3 regions of the Faecalibacterium wellingii genome follow, and region 2 is predicted to be linked to each of the others. Evidence: a T-box and tRNA genes for the amino acid it is inferred to sense, from the RefSeq annotation. Region 2 holds a T-box; the other regions hold tRNA genes.
The links. A T-box is a leader RNA that pairs with one kind of tRNA and senses whether it is charged. The one in region 2 lies ahead of tyrS (tyrosine--tRNA ligase), so its partner is inferred to be a tRNA-Tyr.
Positions count from the first base shown of each region.

Region 1: it encodes a tRNA-Tyr, which carries the amino acid that the T-box ahead of tyrS (tyrosine--tRNA ligase) is inferred to sense. The anticodon was not compared.
Region 3: it encodes a tRNA-Tyr, which carries the amino acid that the T-box ahead of tyrS (tyrosine--tRNA ligase) is inferred to sense. The anticodon was not compared.

Region 1 covers NZ_CP094473.1:858,070-862,263, forward strand. Annotated here, with positions in the region: gene MTP37_RS04035 (plasmid recombination protein) at 217-1,482, shown strand; gene MTP37_RS04040 (hypothetical protein) at 1,500-1,676, shown strand; gene MTP37_RS04045 (DUF6061 family protein) at 1,775-2,026, opposite strand; tRNA gene MTP37_RS04050 (tRNA-Tyr) at 2,179-2,263, opposite strand; gene MTP37_RS04055 (winged helix-turn-helix domain-containing protein) at 2,616-3,680, shown strand; gene MTP37_RS04060 (C4-dicarboxylate ABC transporter) at 3,750-4,194, shown strand, end outside.
Region 2 covers NZ_CP094473.1:1,472,650-1,476,843, forward strand. Annotated here, with positions in the region: gene MTP37_RS07060 (CapA family protein) at 1-75, shown strand, start outside; gene MTP37_RS07065 (ACT domain-containing protein) at 127-594, shown strand; gene tyrS (tyrosine--tRNA ligase) at 728-1,948, opposite strand; T-box leader at 2,013-2,270, opposite strand; gene recN (DNA repair protein RecN) at 2,338-4,002, opposite strand; gene MTP37_RS07080 (arginine repressor) at 4,018-4,194, opposite strand, start outside.
Region 3 covers NZ_CP094473.1:2,286,129-2,290,322, forward strand. Annotated here, with positions in the region: gene MTP37_RS10830 (sirohydrochlorin cobaltochelatase) at 1-948, opposite strand, end outside; cobalamin riboswitch at 1,114-1,324, opposite strand; tRNA gene MTP37_RS10835 (tRNA-Tyr) at 1,581-1,665, shown strand; gene MTP37_RS10840 (hypothetical protein) at 1,870-2,550, shown strand; gene MTP37_RS10845 (plasmid recombination protein) at 2,796-4,061, opposite strand.

The DNA of each region.
Region 1 (4,194 bases), 610 kb from region 2:
GTCACTTAAAAGCCCCACTGGGGCTTTCATTGCTTCGCAAACGTGAACTTGATTAGCTCTCCCGCAGGAGACGTTCCCCCTCGGAGAGTCCTCGAAGAGCCCACTACACTTTGCAGCCCATAGGGATGAAAGTGTCATAGTGGGTTATTACACTTCCGGGGAAGTGCATCTCCGTCCTCGTCACCTTCCTCTGAACCCCAAAAGGAGGGATGCCCTTTGGCAAGAAATGATGGTATTGACCGCACCAGTGTCCGAAATCTCGCCGTTTCAGACAAAGCCGTTGGCAACACCCAGCAGCACAACGAGCGCGAAAAGGACAGCTATCGGAACCCCGACATTATCCCCCAGCGCACCTCATGGAACGTCCACTTCAAAAAGCCAACCGCCAGCTACACCGACCTATTCGCCCAACTGGAAGCCGCCGAAACCATCTCCACGCGCGGCTTGAAGCCGGATGCTACCCACTACTGTGAACTTGTCTTTGATGTCAACTCGGCCTATTTTGACAATCACGGTGGCTACGAGTTCGCCAAGCAGTTCTATGCGGATGCCTACAAAGCTGCTGTGCAAATCGTGGGCGGTGAGCAGTATATCCTCTCGGCAGTCATGCACGCCGATGAGATCAACCGTGCCATGACCGAAGCACTGGGCCGGGAGGTCTACCACTACCACCTCCATGTGGTCTATGTACCTGTGGTGGAAAAGCAGATCCTCTGGTCGAAACGCTGCAAGGACAAGGCACTGGTCGGCACCGTCAAGGAGACTGTCATGCAGGTCAGCCGGAGCAAGAAGTGGGCATCCAAGCCCCTGCTGGACGATGCCGGAAAGCCCGTGCTGCAAAAGAACGGCAAGCCAGTCCTGAAGAAGTCGTACAGCGTCCTGCAGGACGATTTCTTCAACTATATGCGCGCTGCCGGGTACACGGATGTGGAGCGCGGTGAGCGCGGCAGCACCGAAGAACACCTGACCGTCACCCAGTTCAAAGTCCAGCGGGAGCAGGAACGGCTGGACACCCTGACCACCCAAGCCGACCAGCAGGCACAATCGCTTGCTAAAACCAGTCAGGCCCTCTCCCGAAAGGAGAAAGAACTTGCCTCCATTCAGAAAAAGACCACGCTCACGAAAGAAGCCCTCATTCATGCGCGCGATCTGGATTATATCGGCAAGCGCACCTTTCTCGGTAACTACTCGCTGACCGAAGAAGAATTCTCCAAGCTGAAAAAACAGGCCGACCACGGCTATATGATGGACGTGGAGAACCGCCGCCTGAAAGAAGAACTTTCCACCGCCAAGAAGGAAGCTGCTCATTGGGGTCAAAAGTATCATGAGCTCTGGTATGAAGTGAAGCCCTATCTGGACGCGCTACACCGTGCGCCTGAACTGGTGCGCGGCTTTCTGGAAAAGATTCTTGCCCCCAAGCAGGAGCGCACCATGAATGTGCCGCAGCGAAACCGCAAGCGTGGGCAGGATATGGAACTTTGATTTTCGGAGGATACCATTTGAACAAAAAGAAGAAGTCAAACAAATCCGGCTACCCGGATGAAGCAATCAAGACCCTTGCACGTTGCTTTTATCCCTCCATGGTTGAGTTTTTCAACAGCGAGGAAGGCCAGCGCGAATATGAGGAATGGCTGAAAGAGCAGGAAGCACTACAAGCCTTGCCTGTTGCAGCATAAAAACAGCAGGACGCTCCCAGTAAAGGGAACGCCCTGCCTTATATAGATGTATCTCACCGAGGTGTGTCCAGTTGGGCACACCTCTTATTTTTTTGTCCTTAATCTTCTAGCCCATGGCTCCCGGTTGCATTTTTCAAATATTCCTCTGGGTCGCCATTCAAAATCAAGTCCGCATAGCCCAGCGGGTCATTGTAGATGAGGTAGTCCAGTTCTGACCTCTGCTCCATGGTAACATCCAGAGCATCCTCGGCCCCGGTGCAGTCAATGGAAATTTTTCTCCCATCCCGGAGTAGCAGTTCCACGCACCCGGTATCCATGTTGAAATGGCAAGCTCTTGCATCGTACTTCATAATCATACCCTCCAAATCTTGTGATTGTCTTACGGTCTATGACAAGGTATCGGAGTTTTGTGCCGTCCACGGGAGCCTTCATTGTTGTACCCGAAGAAAACGAAAAATCCGAACCCTTCTCCAATCGGAAACAGGTTCGGATTTTTCTTGTTTGGTGGGCGCGGGTGGATTCGAACCACCGAAGCTGAAAGCAGCAGATTTACAGTCTGTCCCCATTGGCCACTCGGGAACACGCCCATATTCAATTCGCAGTCTCACAGACTGCCTGTATATATTACCACTGGGGCAAGGGTTTGTCAATGTTTTTTGAGGAAATTTTCTTGCAGGGGACGGAAGTAAGTGAAAAGCCCCGGGATCAAGGCGTCCCGGAGCTTGTTGGAGCTGGTGACAGGAACTGAACACGTTCCAACATTTTTTTTTGAGAGAAAAATGCACAAAAAACATACCTTGAAAATGTTCAGGACGCTAAATTATTTCGGAACCCGAAAAAAGTATTGATGTATCCCAAACAGCGTGTTATTCTGTAGACAGTGCTTATTTCACAATCCGAAATAAGCGAAGACAATGGGGTCTGAAAGGAATCACAGCTATGAAAAAATCCAGCCTGCGGACAGTAAAGGAGAAGAACCGCCGCCTGATTTTGCGGGCACTGCTCACCGAGGGCGGGCTCTCCCGGATCGAACTGGCAAAACAGACAGGACTTTCTCCCAGCACCATCACGGCGCTGGTGGGAGAGCTGCTGGCAGAGGGCGTCGTGCAGGAGAGCGGCCTGCGTGCCGCAACGGCAGGGCGCAGCCGTGCCGGACTGACCATCTGTCCGGACTATGGCAGGGTCGTTGTGGTAGATATCGGACGCAGCCATGCGGTTTTATATCTCTACGACATGGCTTTGCAGTGTGTGTTCCGCACGGTGCTGCCCGACCACGGCGGGGATGGAAACGAGCTCCTGACTTCGATCTCTGATGCGATCTTTCAGGGCTTTTCCATGGAGGAGCTCCACGCAGGCAAGATGAAGAGCATCGGGCTGCTGTTTCAGGACGACACCGAGATCAGCGAGTTCCGCGTGATGTACTCCACCGGTTATACCGCGGCGACCATTTCTCTGCGGGAGGCGCTGTTTACCCAGTTCAAAGTGCCGATCGTGGAGGAATACAGCCGGGTCTATACCGTAAGCCGTGCACTGGCAGAGGCCGGCAAGTCGGTAGGTTCCAACTATGCACACATCGACCTTGGCGACCGGGCCGTGGTGCAGATCGTGCAGAAGGAACAGCCGGTGGCACTGCGCAGCGAGGGACAGGCAGACATCACCGGTCTGCTGCTGCCCGAAGGCGGCTCTCTGCTGGAGCTGGCGCAGAACTTTGAAGTTGCACCGCCCGCTCAGCAGGCGGCAGCGCTGAAAAACACGCAAAGCCCGGTGAGCTGCTTTACGGTGCGGCTGAGCAATGTGGCGCGGCTGCTCTGTTCGCTGTTCGTGATCGAGAAGCTGTATCTCTCCGGCCCGGCGGCTGCAAGCCCGGCGTTCATGCGCGGGGTGGTGCAGAAGCTGAAAAGCCCGGAGATGCGTCCGGTGGTGCTGAACCCGGATCCCGTCCATACGCCTGCCTTTATGGCAACGGATCTGCGTCAGAGCCTGTTGTGCAGCACGGACGCCTGAAAATGAAACTTGCCGTGGTTTACGGTGAGAATAAAGGGGGCTTGCCCCCGCAAAAAAAGGAGCAGAACTATGTTACAAGGCATTCTGATCGTTGTGGCATTCCTGGTCGTCGCGGCATTGATGATGACCAAGAAGATCCCTACTCTGCTGGCGCTTCCTTTGATGGCTGTCGTCATCTGCATCATCGCCGGTGTGCCGATGTTCGGCAAAAACGCGGACGGCGCAGAGATCGGCTGGCTGACCACCGTGTTTGAAGCCGGCACCGTCCGTATGGGCAGCGCCATCATGGCAACCATCTTTGGTGCATGGCTGGGTCAGCTGATGAACAAGACCGGCGTCACCGAGAACATCATCAAAAAGAGCGCTGAGCTGGGCGGCGACCGTCCGCTGGTAGTCACCCTGATCATGGTTGTGGCCACCGCTGTCCTGTTCACCACCCTGAGCGGTCTGGGCTCCATCATCATGGTAGGCTCCATCGTGCTGCCCATCCTTATCTCTGTTGGCGTGCCCGCTG
Region 2 (4,194 bases):
CCGGATTTCAGTCTGGAATGGATCCGGGCGGTTGCCCAGAAAAACATAGACCCGGAATTTTTGCAGCTTACCTGAGTGAATTTTACGTTGTTGAAGCCCGCTTTTCGGGCAGAACGGAGGTTCTTTATGTACGGAGTATCGAAGATCAACATTGAGACCAGCCTGATGATGATCAGTGTGCAGGACGTGGAGTTCAAGGGCAACAGTCTGGCACGGTATTTGCAGATTTTTGCGGATAACGGCGTGGTCGTAGATATGATCAGCCAGAGTGCACCCCATGGTACTACCATTGATTTCAGCTTTACCGCTTCCAGCAGTGATCTTCCGCTGGTGATGAAGGCCATTTCCGTTGCAAACTTGGACAAGGATGCCAAGGCTTCCCCGCTGATCAGCGTGGGCTACTCCAAACTGAACCTGTTTGGAGAGGAAATGGTCGCCAGCTGCGGCGTGGCCGCCCGTGCCCTGAACGCGCTTGCAATGGCGGGCATTGAGGTTCTGCTCATTACCACCAGTGATCTGGATATTTCACTGCTGGTCCATGCAGAAAACGAGGATGCCGCTTATGAGGCTCTGAAGAAGGCTTATGAGCTGTAAGCTGTTTTCTTGATGCAGTAAACATGAAAAGGCGCAGATGAGTCAACAAACTCACCTGCGCCTTTTATTCTGTGAAAGAATCAGCCTGCACCGTTTTATCGGTGTGCAGACTGATTCTTTCAGGATGTTTTCATTACAGGGTGACCTTATGATAGATCTTTTTGCCCTTTTTGATCACAATGCCCTTTACCAGCTGCTCAGCAGTAAAGCTTACAGTAGGAGCTGCGGCTTTCTCACCGTCCACCAGCACACCGCCCTGCATCACCAGACGGCGTGCCTCGCCGTTGGATGCAGCCAGACCAGCCTTGACCATCAGGGTCAGGATACCGATGGATCCATCGGTCAGATCGGCCTCGGTCAGCTGAGTGGAAGGCATGTGCTCGGTATCCATGGCGTTGCCGCTGAACAGCGCGCGGGCTGCGTTCTGAGCCTTTTCGGCTTCTTCCTTGCCATGAACCATGCTGGTCAGCTCGTAAGCCAGAATTTCCTTGGCCTCATTCAGGCGCTGATCCTTCCAGGTGCTCATCTCATCGATCTGCTCCAGCGGCAGGAAGGTAAGCATCCGGATGCACTTCATCACGTCGGCGTCGCCCACATTGCGCCAGTACTGGTAGAACTCGAAGGGGCTGGTCTTATTGGGATCCAGCCAGACTGCATTGCCGGCGGTCTTGCCCATTTTCTTGCCCTGAGAATCGGTCAGCAGGGTGATCGTCATGGCATAAGCGTCTTTGCCCAGCTTACGACGGATCAACTCTGTACCGCCCAGCATGTTGCTCCACTGGTCATCGCCGCCGAACTGCATGTTGCAGCCGTAGTGCTGGAACATATAGTAGAAGTCGTAGCTCTGCATGATCATGTAGTTGAACTCGAGAAAGGACAGGCCTTTCTCCATGCGCTGCTCATAGCACTTGGCGCGCAGCATGTTATTCACAGAGAAGCAGGCACCCACGTCACGCAGCAGCTCAACATAATTCAGGTTCAGCAGCCAGTCAGCATTGTTCAGCATCAGGGCCTTGCCATCGGAAAAATCGATGAACTTTTCCATCTGCCTTTTAAAGCAGGCCGCATTGTGGGCAATGTCTTCCTTGGTGAGCATCTTGCGCATGTCGGTACGGCCGGAAGGATCACCGATCATGGTAGTGCCGCCGCCGATCAGCGCAATGGGCTTGTTGCCTGCCATCTGCAGGCGCTTCATCAGGGTCAGGGCCATGAAATGGCCAGCGGTCAGGCTGTCGGCAGTGCAGTCAAAACCGATATAGAAGGTTGCTTTGCCGTTGTTGATCAGGTCGATGATCTCATCATCGGTGATCTGAGCCACCAGCCCGCGAGCCTTGAGTTCTTCGTACAGAGTCATAATCATTTCCTCCTGTTGTATGGGCAGAGGGAAAATAAAACGCCCTCTGCCAAAAATAAATTTGGCAGAGGGCGAGAAAAATCGCGGTACCACCTCTGTTTGCCGTTTCCTCACAGAAACGACCTCACGAGTGCACACCCCAGAGTAGAGTGACACTCCTGCGTTTGTAACGCTCGCACGCGGCACAGCCTACCAGCCTTGTAAAGGCATTCGACCTGCAGCTCCGGGAGGTATTTCCCCTGCTGCTCTGCGGTCCCTTGCACCAACCGGGACTTCTCTGAGCAGAGCGCTTCAAGGTACTTGTTCCCTTCAACGCCATTAACAATAGCTACTTTATCACAATACCGGATACTTGTCAACCCCTGTTTCCAGCAGCAGCCGAAACAGGCTTACTGCGCTCCGAGACCCAGCATTTCCCGGGCATTTGCACGGGAAATGTCGGTCACATGGTCACCGGAGATCAAGCGGGCCAACGCTTCCACACGGCCTTCCTCATCCAGCGGGTGAATTTCGGTATAGGTGCGGTCATTGGCCACATTTTTCTGGATCAGCAGATGGCAGTCGGCCAGTGCAGCGATCTGGGCTGTATGGGTGATGCACAAGATCTGGTGGCCCTGCGCACTCTGACGCAGAACTTCGCCGATGCGCCCAGCAGCCTTGCCGGAAACACCGCTGTCAATCTCATCATAAATCACCGTAGGCACAGCATCTTTATCTGCCATTGCGTTCTTGATGGCCAGCGTAATACGGCTCAGCTCGCCGCCAGACGCAATTTTTGCAAGGGGTTTGGGCGCCTCACCGGGGTTTGTGGAAATGTAGAACTCGATGCTGTCCTGTCCATGGCTGGCCAGCGGGCCGCGGGTGTGCCGCAATGTCATGCGTACACCCGGCATATTCAAAAAATCCAGCGTGCCGGAAATGCGTTTGTTCAGTGCTTCAAAAGCGTTCAGCCGCGTCTGGGTCAAGGCCTCTGCCTTTTCACGGGCCAGCGCATAAAGACGCCGCTTTTCTGCCTGCAGATGGTCGTGCCGTTCCTGAGAGGACTGGATGCGTTCCAGTTCCTCCCTTGCATTCTGTCCGAATTCGATCACATCTTCTACTGTATCACCATATTTACGCTTGAGCTTATAGATGAGATCCAGCCGCTGCTCGATCTCATCCAGCTCAGCGTCATTGGTATCGTAGGCGTCCAAACGGCCGATCAGGTCAGCAGCAACATCCTTTGCATTATAGTAAAGATCCAGCAGTTGGCTGGATGCAGCAGCAAGTGCATCGTCAAGCTGCGCTGCCGTGTCGATTGCATGGGAAGCTTCGCCCAGCAGATCGACAGCACCGGACGATTCGTCATCGCCCGAAAGCAGAGCATAACTCTGTGCGATCTTATCCCGGATAGCCGATGCATTGGCCAGAATTTTTCTGCGGCTTTCCAAGGTCTGTTCCTCGCCAGCCGTCAGCCCGGCGTCTTCGATCTCCTGTACCTGATAGCTCAGCAGATCGATTTTTCTCTGCTTTTCGGCCTCGTCGGTGATCATGGCATCCAGTTCTCGCTTGATGCGCACAAGCTCCCTGTACAGTACATAGTATTCCTGAAATTCCGCGTCGTTCTGTGCATAATCATCCAGAATCCCCAGATGCCTTGCCGGGTTCAGAAGTCCCACGGAGTCGTGCTGACCGTTAATGTTGATAAGTCCGCCGCACAGCTCCCGCAGGACGGACGCAGTCGCGGGCATCCCGTTGATGCGGCAGGTGCTCTTGCCCTCGGCGGTGATCTCACGGCTGAGCATCAGCGCATCCGAACGTTCGTACCCCGCCTTCTCCAGACTGTTCAGCACGGCATCCGGCACCTGTTCAAAGGCAGCACGGATGACGGCCTTAGATGCGCCCGTGCGCACAAGGTCTTTTGAAGTGCGGTTACCAAGAATGGCATTGATGGAATCGATCAGGATGGACTTGCCTGCACCGGTTTCACCTGTGAGGACATTCAGACCAGGCTTGAAATGCACTTCAGCCTTCTGGATAACTGCAACATTTTCAATTTGCAGGCTGCTTAGCATATACTCTCTCCCGCATTATTTTTGTACGATGTGCCGGATCAGCTCTGAGCAGATCGTTTTTGCATCGCGCTCTGACCGCGCAACGATCAGGAACGTGTCATCGCCTGAAAGAGTGCCGACCACATTTTTCCACTGCAGTGCGTCAAAAACTTCGCAGGCCGCATTGGCCATGCCCGAGTAGCACTTTACCAG
Region 3 (4,194 bases), 810 kb from region 2:
GCCAATGAACACACTGTCATAGCCCAGAGTCTGCATGGTGGTCTGCATCTGGCTGTAGCTCACCTTTGCGGTGTGAGAGGTGCCGTGGCCCATAAAGACAAAGGCGGTCTTGTCCGCGGCAGCGGCATCCAGACTGTCGTAGCCGGCTTCCTTCACGGCAGCAGCGGTGACAGCCTTGGCAACGTCTTCCTTATCCTGATTGATGATGGTGGCATCGGAGCCGACCTCGCCCAGCAGGGGCTCAGCCACAGCGACAGATTCAAACTTGTCGCGGTAGGTGTCGATCATTTCCATCATCTCGTCGTACTCAGCGCCGTGCATCAGGTGGGTGGGCTGGACGACAAGGTTCTTCACGCCGTTTGCCACAGCGCGGTTCATGGCCTGCTGCATATTATCGATCTTTTCGCCGTCACGGGCCTGCACATGGTTGATGATGATCTGTGCGGTGAAGGCGCGGCGCACGCTCCAGTCCGGGTATGCGGCCTGCAGAGCATCCTCGATGCCCTTGATGTCCTTCACGCGGCTGTCGTTGAAGGAGGTGCCGAAGGAGACCACCAGCAGCTCGTTGTCGCCGATGTCGTCCTGATTGCGGGCATCGTCCTTGGAGGCATCGCCGGTGTCACGGCCAAAGTAGTCAGGGTCGGCGTTCTCGCCTTCCACCAGTTCCTTCTGGGTGTCGGTCAAAGCATCCCATGCAGCCTTGGCGGCTTCGCACTGAGCATCGGTGTCATCATTGCGCTCCTGCACATAGATGGCATCGATCAGGTCTGCCACATTCTTTGCTGCCATTTCGTCAGCCTCCTCGCTGCTCGCTTCGCTGGAAGCGGCAGACGCAGCGGTGCTGGATGCAGTGCCGGAAGCAGCACCGCCGCAGCCGGTGAGCACGCCGGCGCACAGGGCCAGAGCCGTAACAGCTGCAGCCAGCTTCTTGGTTTCGATCTTTCTCATTGTCTTGTCCTTTCCTGTGGATAAATTGCGGCCGAACCGAACAAAGGGTACAGGAAAGTGAGGTAAAAAAGAGGCCCTTTTGTCCTGCGGATGGCATGACAAAAAGACCTCTGATTTTTTCAGGGCTTTTTGGTACAACCAATTCCTCGTGATCTGGGGCTCAGGCCCCCGTACCAACAGCAGGCAGGTTTCCTGACTGAAAGATCGCCGCCCGGCGCCGCCTTCCCGGAGCAATGCTCCAGTGGCCGGTGCGCACAGCACCCTGACGCGGACTCCCTTATCACAGTGACGAGATCGTGCGGGATCTGCACCCGCTTCCCTTTTACCCTTCCCACCGCGCAAAGCGGCAGAAGGCACCTGCTGTTTTCTGTTCAGTTCGTCCGGAATTATAACATAGAATTGCGCAGAATGCAATCCGGAGCCGCCGGATCTGCCGCTTATCCAATAAATATTTTTGCAGCAAAAAAGACGGATATCCGCCGTTTTCGCACAAATCCATCCACATTGCCGCACCCTGCCTTCGACGGGCGCAAAAAACCTTTGAAGAAAAAAGTAAAAAACAGTTGACAAAATCCATTTCCCATGCTAAAATAAGCAAGTCGTCCGGCGAACGGACGCGCAAAAATGAATATGGGCGTGTTCCCGAGTGGCCAATGGGGACAGACTGTAAATCTGCTGCTTTCAGCTTCGGTGGTTCGAATCCACCCGCGCCCACCAAACAAGAAAAATCCGAACCTGTTTCCGATTGGAGAAGGGTTCGGATTTTTCGTTTTCTTCGGGTACAACAATGAAGGCTCCCGTGGACGGCGTAAAATGTATACAACGCAGAAACACAAATGAATTTAACATCTATGCTGATTTTTGTGCAAAATATTGTATTATATTAGTTGATGACAAATTTAATAGCGGAGGTTATCATCTATGAAACTAACTCCTGAAGAGAAGAGAAAAGTGGTTTCTTGTTGTAATGGCAATCTTATCCCTGACCATGATTTTGATTGGGTACATAACTATCCGACAGAATGGTTTCAGCAAAAATTCGATTTTATACCAGACGAAAGGTTGAAAGAACATTTAGGGGATGAGTTTTATCAGACGCGATTTGCATATACCTTAATGCAAACTCTGAGCCTACCAATGTCAAAAAACAAAGGCATCATTAAGTTTCAAATTATACAGTACGCATCTATTTGTGAGGCTTTGCTAAATTATACCTTAGAGCATTATTTCAAGGAAACATTTGAAAATCAGTTTGCTGCGGTGACTTTCAAAAAGTGTTCACAAGCGCTAACTGAAAAAACAAAGATAACCTATGATGGAAAAGCGCTGTATTTATGTGATACAAAAAGCGAAAAAGCTAAAATTGAGTGGACTGCAAATCCAGTAAAAGCAGATTTTGCACTAGAAAATGGCATTCTATCGGAAACGACCAAAGAGAAATATTGTGAGTTATACGATTTAAGGAATAATGCACATATTTTGAAGGCAGCAAGAGCCGACTACTATCCTAGACTCAAAGACGCAAGTGCTGCATATGAGTTGGCAGTACAGTTTATTGACGAAATTCGAGCATATTTTAATGCACACACGCTTGACTCTTAATCTTATATGTAAAGCAGGGCGTTCCCTTTACTGGGAGCGTCCTGCTGTTTTTATGCTGCAACAGGCAAGGCTTGTAGAGCTTCTTGCTCTTTCAGCCATTCCTCATATTCACGCTGGCCTTCCTCACTGTTGAAAAACTCAACCATGGAGGGATAAAAGCAACGTGCCAGCGCCTTGATTGCTTCATCCGGGTAGCCGGATTTGTTTGACTTCTTTTTTTTTGTTCAAATAGTATCCTCCGAAAATCAAAGTTCCATATCCTGCCCACGCTTGCGGTTTTTCTGCGGCACATTCATGGTGCGCTCCTGCTTGAGGGCGAGAATCTTTTCCAGAAAGCTGCGCACCAGTTCAGGCGCACGGTGGAGCGCGTCCAGATAGGGCTTCACTTCATACCAGAGCTCATGATACTTTTGACCCCAATGAGCAGCTTCCTTCTTGGCGGTGGAAAGTTCTTCTTTCAGGCGGCGGTTCTCCACGTCCATCATATAGCCGTGGTCGGCCTGCTTTTTCAGTTTGGAAAATTCCTCCTCGGTCAGCGAGTAGTTGCCGAGGAAGGTGCGCTTGCCGATATAATCCAGATCGCGCGCATGAATGAGGGCTTCTTTCGTGAGCGTGGCCTTTTTCTGCACAGCGGCAAGTTCCTTCTCCTTTTTGGAGAGGGTCTGACTGGTTTTGGCAAGCGACTGCGCCTTTTGGTCGGCTTGGGCGGTCAGGCTGTCCAGCCGTTCCTGCTCCCGTTGAACTTTGAACTGGGTGACGGTCAGGTGTTCTTCGGTGCTGCCGCGCTCGCCGCGCTCTACATCGGTGTACCCGGCATTGTGCATATAGTTGAAGAAATCGTCTTGCAGGATGCTGTACGACTTCTTCAGGACTGGTTTGCCGTTCTTTTGCAGGACGGGCTCTCCAGCATCGTCCAGCAGGGGCTTGGATGCCCACTTCTTGCTCCGGCTGACCTGCATGACGGTCTCCTTGACTGTGCCGACCAGTGCCTTGTCCTTGCAGCGTTTCGACCACAGGATCTGCTTTTCCACCACAGGTACATAGACCACATGGAGGTGGTAGTGGTAAACTTCGCGGCCTAGTGCTTCGGTCATGGCACGGTTGATCTCGTCGGCGTGCATGACTGCCGAGAGGATATACTGCTCACCGCCCACGATCTGAACAGCAGCTTTGTAGGCATCCTCATAGAACTGCTTGGCGAACTCGTAGCCACCGTGATTGTCGAAATAGGCAGAGTTGACATCAAAGACAAGCTCGCAATAATGGGTGGCATCCGGCTTCAGGCCGCGCGTTGAAATCGTACCAGCGGTTTCCAGTTGGGCGAACAGGTCAGTGTAGCTGGCGGTTGGCTTTTTGAAGTGGACGTTCCATGCAGCGCGCTGGGGGATAATATCGGGGTTCCGATAGCTGTCCTTTTCGCGCTCGTTGTGCTGCTGGGTGTTACCAACGGCCTTATCCGAAACGGCGAGGTTTCGGACACTTGTGCGGTCAATACCATCATTTCTTGCCAAAGGGCATCCCTCCTTTCGGGGTTTATCGGGAGGTAACGGGGAACGGAGATGCACTTCTGCGGAAGTGTAATAACCCACTATAACACTTTCATCCCTATGGGCTGCAAAGTGTAGTGGGCTCTTCGAGGACTCT